2 regions of the Niveibacterium sp. COAC-50 genome follow, and region 2 is predicted to be linked to the other one. Evidence: predicted binding sites of a transcription regulator. Region 2 holds the regulator's gene; the other holds the start of a gene.
What was found. The regulator FNR, encoded in region 2, switches genes on or off when oxygen is low (the NO sensors DNR and NnrR bind a similar motif). The targets are predictions, from matches to a motif close to TTGANCTAGNTCAA.
Positions count from the first base shown of each region.

Region 1: a site for FNR is predicted at 2,218-2,231, ahead of coxB (cytochrome c oxidase subunit II). Genes of this name have one in related genera too.

Region 1 is NZ_JABCJM010000002.1:92,879-97,475, reverse strand. Features, by position in the region: gene HH302_RS07920 (TlpA disulfide reductase family protein) at 1-68, opposite strand, end outside; gene HH302_RS07915 (hypothetical protein) at 65-667, opposite strand; gene mpl (UDP-N-acetylmuramate:L-alanyl-gamma-D-glutamyl-meso-diaminopimelate ligase) at 749-2,098, shown strand; gene coxB (cytochrome c oxidase subunit II) at 2,427-3,272, shown strand; gene ctaD (cytochrome c oxidase subunit I) at 3,305-4,597, shown strand, end outside.
Region 2 is NZ_JABCJM010000003.1:374,868-379,464, forward strand. Features, by position in the region: gene HH302_RS14890 (heavy-metal-associated domain-containing protein) at 1-60, opposite strand, end outside; gene HH302_RS14895 (universal stress protein) at 66-491, opposite strand; gene HH302_RS14900 (sulfite exporter TauE/SafE family protein) at 505-1,212, opposite strand; gene hemN (oxygen-independent coproporphyrinogen III oxidase) at 1,274-2,668, opposite strand; gene fnr (fumarate/nitrate reduction transcriptional regulator Fnr) at 2,764-3,504, shown strand; gene HH302_RS14915 (SirB2 family protein) at 3,505-3,885, opposite strand; gene HH302_RS14920 (alpha/beta hydrolase) at 3,894-4,597, opposite strand, start outside.

The DNA.
Region 1 (4,597 bases), on a different contig from region 2:
TAGCCGGCAATGGCGGATACACCGATGATCAGCGCCGCTGCGAGGGCGCGTCGAGTGGTGGGGTTCATTCGTCGCGCTGTGCCGGTGAAGTGAGCAGGGCTTCCACCGCGGGCAGCTTGGCGCGGTCCGAACCGTTGCGGCGCGGAATGCGCTCCGCCAGCGGGCCGAACACGCAGAGCTTGACCGGCACTTCGTCCCATTCAAACGCGAGGATCGCCTCGGGCGACTCCGGGCCCGGCCGGCGCACTTCGCGGTGTTCATAGTCGAGCGCCTGGTTCAGCAGGAAGATCTCGACTTCCTTGGCGCTGTCGGCAAACAGGTCGATTTCGACTTCCGAGAATCCATTTGCCGAGCCGTCGAGCACCGCGCCGGTCAGGGCGGGGCGCCAGGGGGCGAGCAGCCGCATGACCTCGCAGGCGGTTTCGCGCATGGTTTCCAGGCGTTCCTCATGCTCGTCGTCGGGGTAGAGCGCCTGATACTCGCGCAATGCGGCGTCGATCTCGGCGTTGTTCGGCATCGCTTCGCCCTCGGTGACGCCGAGTTGGCGCGCAGCCTTCCGTTTGGCGAGGCCGTAATCGGATATGCCGTCTTCGGCCATCAGGCGGGCTGCCAGTGCGGCGACGTTCTGGCGCAGCGAACTGCGCGGGGGCGGTGCATCGAGCGGCATCGGGGTTGGGCGCGGGGCCTCGGCTACAATTGAGCCTATTCTAACCACACCCCGCGCGGTCTCCCGGCTGCGCCGTCCCTGATGCATATTCACATTCTTGGTATCTGCGGCACCTTCATGGGCGGCATTGCCTTGCTTGCCCGCGCCGCAGGCCATCGCGTCACTGGCTGCGATGCCAATGTTTATCCGCCGATGAGCACGCAACTGGCGGAACAGGGGATTGGCCTGATCGAAGGCTTCGATCCGTCGCAGCTGGATCAGGCGGCAGATATGTATGTGGTAGGCAACGCGGTGTCGCGGGGCAATCCGCTGCTCGAAGCGATTCTGGATCGCGGCTTGCCCTACACCTCCGGGCCGCAGTGGCTGGCTGAGCACATCCTGCCGGGCAAGTGGGTGCTGGCGGTTGCGGGCACGCATGGCAAGACCACCACCACGTCGCTGCTGGCCTATCTGCTGGAGTCCGCCGGGCTCAATCCCGGCTTTCTGGTTGGCGGGGTGCCGCAGGACTTTGGCGTGTCGGCGCGGCTGACCGAGTCGCCCTTCTTCGTCATCGAAGCCGATGAGTACGACACCGCTTTCTGCGACAAGCGCTCGAAGTTTGTTCATTACCGCCCGCGCACGGTGATCCTGAACAATCTTGAGTACGACCACGCAGACATCTTCCCCGACCTGGCCGCGATCGAAACGCAGTTCCATCACTTGGTGCGCACGATTCCGCGCCTTGGTCGCATCGTGGCCAACGGGGCCGAGGCGAGTCTGCGACGCGTGATCGACCGCGGTTGCTGGAGCGAGCTCGAATGGTTTGACGACGCGGGTGCGTGGCACGCGCGAGAGGGTGATTCGGTGTCGGAGGCGGTGTTTTCTCTTAATGGCAACGAGATCGGGCGTGCCGAGATGCCGCTGGCTGGAGCGCACAACCGCGCCAATGCGCTGGCGGCGATTGCGGCGGCTCGCCATGTCGGCGTGCGCCCGCAGGATGCGATTGCCGCGCTCGCGGGCTTCAAGGGCATCAAGAGGCGGCTCGAAGTGCGTGGCGTCGTGCGCGGGGTTACCGTGTATGACGATTTTGCTCATCACCCGACTGCGATCCAAACCACCGTTGAAGGCTTGCGCCGGCGGCAGCCGCAAGGGCGCATCCTCGCCGTGCTGGAGCCGCGTTCCAACACGATGAAGCTCGGCACGATGAAGGATCGTTTGGCGCCAAGCCTCACGCAGGCGGATTTTGTCTATTGCTATGCGAACAAACTCGGCTGGGATCCGGCCGAGGCATTGAATCCGCTGGGCGAGAGGGCACGCACCTTTGAGTCGATCGATGAACTTGTGCGTGCTGTGGTGCAGCAATCCGCACCCGGCGACCATGTCCTCGTGATGAGCAACGGGGGCTTCGGCGGTGTCCATCAGAAGTTGCTGGATGCGCTGGCTGTCGCTTGACCCCTTGCACGCAGAGAGAAAAGGCGCCTTCGGGCGCCTTTTGTTTTTCTGTGCTGCGTAAGCGGTGTGTGTTCAGGCAGATGGATATGGCGATGCAGCATGTGCGGCAATGCAACACATTGATATGAATCAACATTTGTTGCTGCGAGCGCCTTCGCTGTGGCACCATCAAAACCGAACGCGGCGGGGCGGCCCGAAAGGGCGTCGTTCCCCCGCGCGGGAGTTGGAGTTGCGGCAAGCGGTCGTGTGAGGCGTCGCGAGGTCGGGTGCTCACGGACTGCAAAGCTGTCGTCAGAAGCAGCACTCATCCGGTGTTTTTCGAGGACCCATGAGGCATACCACTCGCGCATCAGTTCCACTGGCAATGGCGTTTGTCGCCAACGCCGCGTCGGCAGCCGACGCACGTTACAACCTCCAGCCTCCTGTCACCGGCATTGCCGAACAGATCTACGGCATGCATTCGATGATGCTCGTGATCTGCCTGGTGATCTTCGTCGGTGTCTTCGGCGTGATGTTCTGGTCGGTGTTCCGGCACCGCAAATCGAAGGGCGCGGTTGCAGCCCATTTCCACGAGAACACAGCGGTCGAGATTGCCTGGACTGTCGTGCCGGTGCTGATTCTGCTCGGCATGGCCTACCCGGCGACGAAGACGGTGATCTCGATGAAGGACACGTCAAACCCGGACATCACGATCAAGGCCACCGGCTACCAGTGGATGTGGGGTTACGACTACCTCAAGGGCGAGGGCGAGGGCGTGCGCTTCATCTCGACGCTGTCCACGCCGCGCGACCAGATCGAAGGCGGGGCGGCCAAGGGCGCCAACTACCTGCTCGAAGTCGATAACCCGGTGGTCGTGCCGGTGGGCAAGAAGATCCGCATCCTCACCACCGCGAACGATGTGATCCACGCCTGGTGGGTGCCTGCCTTCGGCGTGAAGCAGGACGCGATCCCCGGCTTCATCCGCGACACCTGGTTCCGCGCCGAGAAGGAGGGCGTGTATCGCGGCAACTGCGCCGAACTGTGCGGCAAGGAGCATGGCTTCATGCCGATCGAGGTGCATGTGGTGTCTGCTGAGAAGTACGCCGAATGGGTTGCGGCGCAGAAGAAACGCATGGCCGCTGAAGCACAGCCCGCGGCCCCGCAGGCATCTGCCAACACGGCCGCGGCCGGTTGATCACGCACCGATTCCGAGACAGGAGCTAGAGCATGAGTGCGGTCCCACACGGCCTGGAACACGGACATGACCACCATCACCCGAGCGGGTTGATGCGCTGGATTCAAACCACGAATCACAAGGACATCGGCACGATGTACCTGATCTTCAGCTTCATCATGTTCCTCTCCGGGGGCGTGATGGCGCTGACGATCCGTGCCGAACTCTTTCAGCCCGGCCTGCAGGTGGTGCAGCCGGAGTTTTTCAACCAGCTCACAACCATGCACGGGCTGGTGATGGTGTTCGGCGCGATCATGCCGGCCTTCGTCGGCTTCGCGAACTGGCAGATCCCGCTGATGATCGGCGCGAGCGACATGGCCTTCGCGCGCATGAACAACTGGAGCTTCTGGCTGTTGCCGCCGGCTGCGATCCTGTTGGTGGGGTCGTTCTTCGTGCCGGGCGGAGCATCGGCGGCTGGCTGGACGCTTTACGCGCCGCTGTCGATCCAGATGGGCATGGGCATGGACATGGCGATCTTCGCGGTCCACATCATGGGCATCAGCTCGATCATGGGCGCCATCAACATCGTCGTGACCGTGCTGAACATGCGCGCCCCCGGCATGACGCTGATGAAGATGCCGCTGTTCTGCTGGACCTGGCTGATCACGGCTTACCTGTTGATCGCCGTGATGCCGGTGCTGGCGGGGGCCGTGACGATGATCCTCACGGATCGGCACTTCGGCACCAGCTTTTTCAACGCGGCCGGTGGCGGTGATCCGGTGCTCTACCAGCATGTGTTCTGGTTCTTCGGGCACCCCGAGGTGTACATCATGATCCTGCCGGCCTTCGGCATCGTCTCGCAGGTGATTCCGACCTTTGCGCGCAAGCCCCTGTTCGGCTACGCCTCGATGGTCTACGCGACGGCGTCGATCGCGATTCTTTCCTTCATGGTGTGGGCGCACCACATGTTCACGACCGGCATGCCCGCGACCGGCCAGTTGTTCTTCATGTACGCAACGATGCTGATTGCGGTGCCGACGGGCGTGAAAGTGTTCAATTGGGTCGCGACGATGTGGCGCGGCTCGATGACCTTTGAGGCGCCGATGCTGTTCTCGGTCGGCTTCCTGTTCGTGTTCACGATGGGCGGATTCACCGGGCTGATCTGCGCGATCGCACCGATCGACATCCAGATCCAGGATACGTATTACGTCGTGGCGCACTTCCACTATGTGCTGGTGGCCGGCTCACTGTTCGCGCTGTTCTCCGGCGCCTACTACTGGCTGCCGAAATGGACCGGGCACATGTATGACGAGCGCCTCGGCAAGCTGCACTTCTGGTGCTCGATC
Region 2 (4,597 bases):
CACCGAACGAACGCACCCCTGGCAGCTCATGCCACCCACCGAAATCTTCGCCGTATCCATAACACTCACCTCGCCACCATCACCGGGCAATGCGCCAGTTGCACCACGCGGGCCGCCACCGAGCCAATCAACACCCTCTCAAGCACGCTGTGCCCGCGTGCGCCCAGCCAGATCCAGTCGCAACCGCGATCGACAGCGAACGCCACAATCGTTTCGGCAGGGTGTCCGATCAACACCTGCTCATCAAAGGCCAACCCCGCCGCGCGCAGGCGGCTCGCGGCCGGCGCCATCGCGATCCGCCCCTCGTCGCTGTAGTAGCGATCCAAGGCGCTGGTTTCGACATGGCGCGTGGCGAAGGTCATCGGTACCGGGTTGTGTACCGTTACCAGAACGATCGCGGGCGGCGCGGCGAAGAACTTTACAGCGCGCAGCAGCGCATCCACCGCGGCAAGCGAAGCCGCAGAACCGTCAGTAGCGAGCAGGATTTTCATCGCGATCCCTTTCTTATACGTGGCAGATGACGCCTTGCCACAACTTGCCACCCAGCGTGGCAGCGTTGGCGAGCCCAAACACCCCAAAGCCAAGCACGACAAGCCCGGCGCCGAACCGGAGCCACGTCCGTTGCAGCCAGCTCCGCAAGCGGGCGGCAAACAGGCCAGCGAGCATCAGGTTGGGCAAGGTCCCCAAACCGAATGACAACATCAGCACCGCACCGCGCGCGGCGGAGCCTGACACCAAAGCCGTCGCAAGGATGCTGTAGACGAGGCCGCAAGGGACGAATCCCCAAACCAGCCCGAGCGGATAGGCGTTGAGTGGCGTCCGGGCGGGGATGAATCGCGCCCCATACGGCCGTAACCTTGCCCACAAGCGGCCGCCGAGCCGCTCGATGGGTGCGAGGGGCGCGGTGACGCCCGCCAGGTAAAGCCCTAACAGCACCAGCAAAAGGTTCGCCAGCACGTAGAACGTAATCTGGATGGGCAGCAGGCGATTCAGCAGGAAACCAGTCGAACCGATCGCGCCCAGCAGCGCACCGGCGAGGGTATAGCTGGTGATGCGGCCCAGGTTGTAGGCCAAATGGATCGGCCAAATGCGTCGCGACTGCCCAGGCGCATTGACGGTAAGCGCAGCAACCAGCCCTCCGCACATGCCCACGCAGTGGGTTCCACCCAGCAGACCGATCAGCGTCGCGGCAAGGTATCCCGCTTCAGGCATCACACAACATCCCGGTGCAGCCCATTCAGGGCAATCCGCAAGTGTAGCGGCCGGCCGAGGCTCAAATCACCTTGGAGTAGCGGACGACTTCGCGATCACCGCGCAAATGCGCGTCAAACGCCATGGCCAATACGCGCGCCAGCATGCGACCCGGCGTCGTTACCTCGACCCCCTTCTTGCCAACGATGCACAGGCCATCACGCTCATGGGCCCGCAGCGCTTCGATCTCGTCGGCAAAATACTCGGAGAACGTGATGCCCCAGGCCTGCTCAAACGCCGCGTAATCCAGCGAGAAGTGGCACATCAGACTCTGAATAACCGCGTAACGAAGCTGATCGTCGAACGTCATCTCGTAGCCACGGACGACAGGGAGCTCGTCACGATCGAGCATCTCGTAGTAGGCCTCAAGCGTCTTCGCACTCTGTGCGTAGGCCGGGCCTACCTTGCCAATGGAGGAAACGCCGAAGCCCAACAGATCGCAGTCCGAGTGCGTTGAATAGCCCTGGAAGTTGCGATACAAACGCCCGTTGCGCTGAGCCACGGCCATCTCGTCGTCCGGCCGCGCGAAGTGGTCCATGCCGATGAACACGTAGCCCGCGTCAGTCAGCTTCGAAATCGCCATGCCCAGGATCTCGAGTTTCTGGTCCGCACTCGGCAAGTCGCCCGCATTGATCCGCCGTTGCGGCATGAAGCGCGTCGGCAGGTGGGCATAGTTGTAGAGTGCAAGACGGTCCGGGGCGATCTCCAGCACGCGATCCAGCGTCTGGCTGACGCGCTCGACGCTCTGGAACGGCAATCCGTAGATCAGATCGATACTGACCGAACGGAAACCATTCGCGCGCGCGGCCGCGATGACCGCCGCGGTTTCCTCAACAGACTGGATGCGGTTGACGGCTTTCTGGACGATCGGGTCAAAATCCTGAACACCGACGCTCATCCGGTTGAAGCCCTCGGCCCCAAGCAGCGCAACGGTTTCAGCGGAAACGCGGCGCGGGTCTACCTCGATCGAGTACTCGCCACCGGGCGTCAGGTTGAAATGCCGGCGGATCGAACGAAACAATTCGCGGATCTCGCTGTCCGACAGGAAGGTCGGTGTGCCGCCGCCCCAGTGCATTTGTGAAACATCGTGCGAGCCGGCGAGCTGTCCGGCGACCAAACCCATTTCTTTGTCAAGATAGCGCAGGTAGCGCTCCGCCCTGCTACGGTCCTTCGTGACAATCTTGTTGCACGCGCAGTAGAAGCAAACCGTATCGCAGAATGGAATGTGGAAATATAATGAGAGGGGTTTTTTGAGGCCGCCCTGCGCGCGCAGACCTAGATGTCTTGCGTAGTCGCTGCGTCCAAAGCCCTCGTGAAACCTGTCCGCGGTCGGATACGACGTGTAGCGCGGGCCGGAAACGTCGAAACGCTGGATGAGATCGCGGTCGAAGACCGGCGTCTGCTCATTCTGATTCATTGTTTATTTTTTTCTCTCTGTGGATGCCGGAAGGTGTCATGAACTCGGTCGGAGCCGTTTGATTGCCATCAACTAGCCCACTTGGAGCACCCGCCTTGGAAAAACCCGCCACGATTCCGCTGACGGCCGTCAATCTTCGCACCGCGTGCACCCAATGCAACCTCAAGGAGCTTTGCCTTCCCGTTGGTCTTGACGACGTCGATCTTGAAAGGATCGACGGCCTCATCACTGCACGCAAGAAGGTCAAGCGGCAGCAGCATTTATACCGTGCTGGGGAGCCTTTCGAAGCAATCTATGCGATTCGCACCGGTTTCTTCAAGACCGACATCCTGACCGAAGACGGCCGGGATCAGGTCACCGGTTTCCAGATGGCCGGAGAGATCCTCGGACTCGACGGCATCTCGACGGATCGGCATGTCTGCAATGCGGTTGCACTTGAGGATTCAGACGTCTGCATGATTCCGTTCGAACGGCTCGAAGAACTCTCGCGCCGCATCGAACCCCTGCAGCGCCAGTTCCACAAGTTCATGAGCCGCGAGATCGTCCGCGAGCAAGGCATCATGATGCTGCTCGGGTCGATGCGCGCAGAAGAACGTCTGGCTGCATTCCTGATCAACCTATCGCAACGCATGCGCCTTCGTGGGTACTCCGCTTCGGAGTTCCACCTTCGCATGACGCGCGAGGAGATAGGCTCTTACCTCGGTCTGAAACTGGAGACAGTGAGCCGGGCGTTCTCCAAATTCCAGGATGACGGCTTGATCAGCGTCCACCAGAAGCACATCCAGATTCTGGATGCGGATGGACTGCGCCGACTGATTGGCCGCGCGAACGTGTAGTTACCACCACGGCGTCGGTCGTTTTGTCAGCGCGACCGACACGATGTAAGCCAGCACCAACAAAGCGGCCACAAATGTGGCCGCTTTTGCTTGGCGTGTGCGCCCGCGCTTGAGCGCGTAAGACCCCAGAACGATGTAGCCAAGCAAGCCAAGCACCTTCGCGGTCAACCAGTCGTCACGAAACGGCGCTACGCGAAGGGTCCAGGCCAAGGCGACGGCCGAGGCGAGCAATCCGGTATCGACGATATGCGGAACCACCCTCGCCCAACGCTGGCGCACCCAAGGCGCATCAATCAGGACGCCGATACCTCTGGCGATGAATCCTGTTGCCGAGAGCACCACGAAACTGACGTGAAGATGTTTGAGCAGCAGGTAATCCATCGGCCTCGTTAGCGTTCCATGACGTAGTCACCAGGAGCAGCGGCAAGCGGAGGAAAGGCTTCGTTGCACACGGGTGGCGGTGCGACACGCTCACCGCAACGCTCGTCCAGCCACCTGAACCAATCGTCCCACCAACTTCCGGCGTGGTGGTCGGCGCGCTCACGCCAACCATGCGCGCTGTCGGTCCGGTGAGCCGTGCCGATCCAGTATTCGCGTTTCGGCGGCTGTACGGGTGGGTTGACGATCCCGAGGATATGCCCGCTGGACGACAGCACGAAGCGCTTGTCTCCACGCACGAAATTGGCCACCCGAAATGCTTGCCGCCACGGGGCAATATGATCGTCTTCGGCCGCAACGGCATACAGCGGTTGGGTGATCCGCCCAAGATCGAGCGACTCGCCAGCGACGGTCAGCGCATCGGCCTCAATCAGGCGATTCTTGAGGTAGAGCTCTCGCAAGTACCACGCATGCATGGCATAGGGCATGCGCGTGGTATCCATGTTCCAGTAGAGCACGTCGAACGACGGCGGCTTTTCGCCCATCAGGTAGCCCTGAACCACGTATTGCCAGATCAACGGGTTCGAGCGCAGCAAGCGGAACGATGTAGCCATGTCGCGGCCGTCGAGGTAACCGCGCTGCTCCATGGCCCGCGTCAGGTAGCGGACGCTCCCTTCATCGATGAAGACCTCCACGTCGCCCGGCTTGGCGAAGT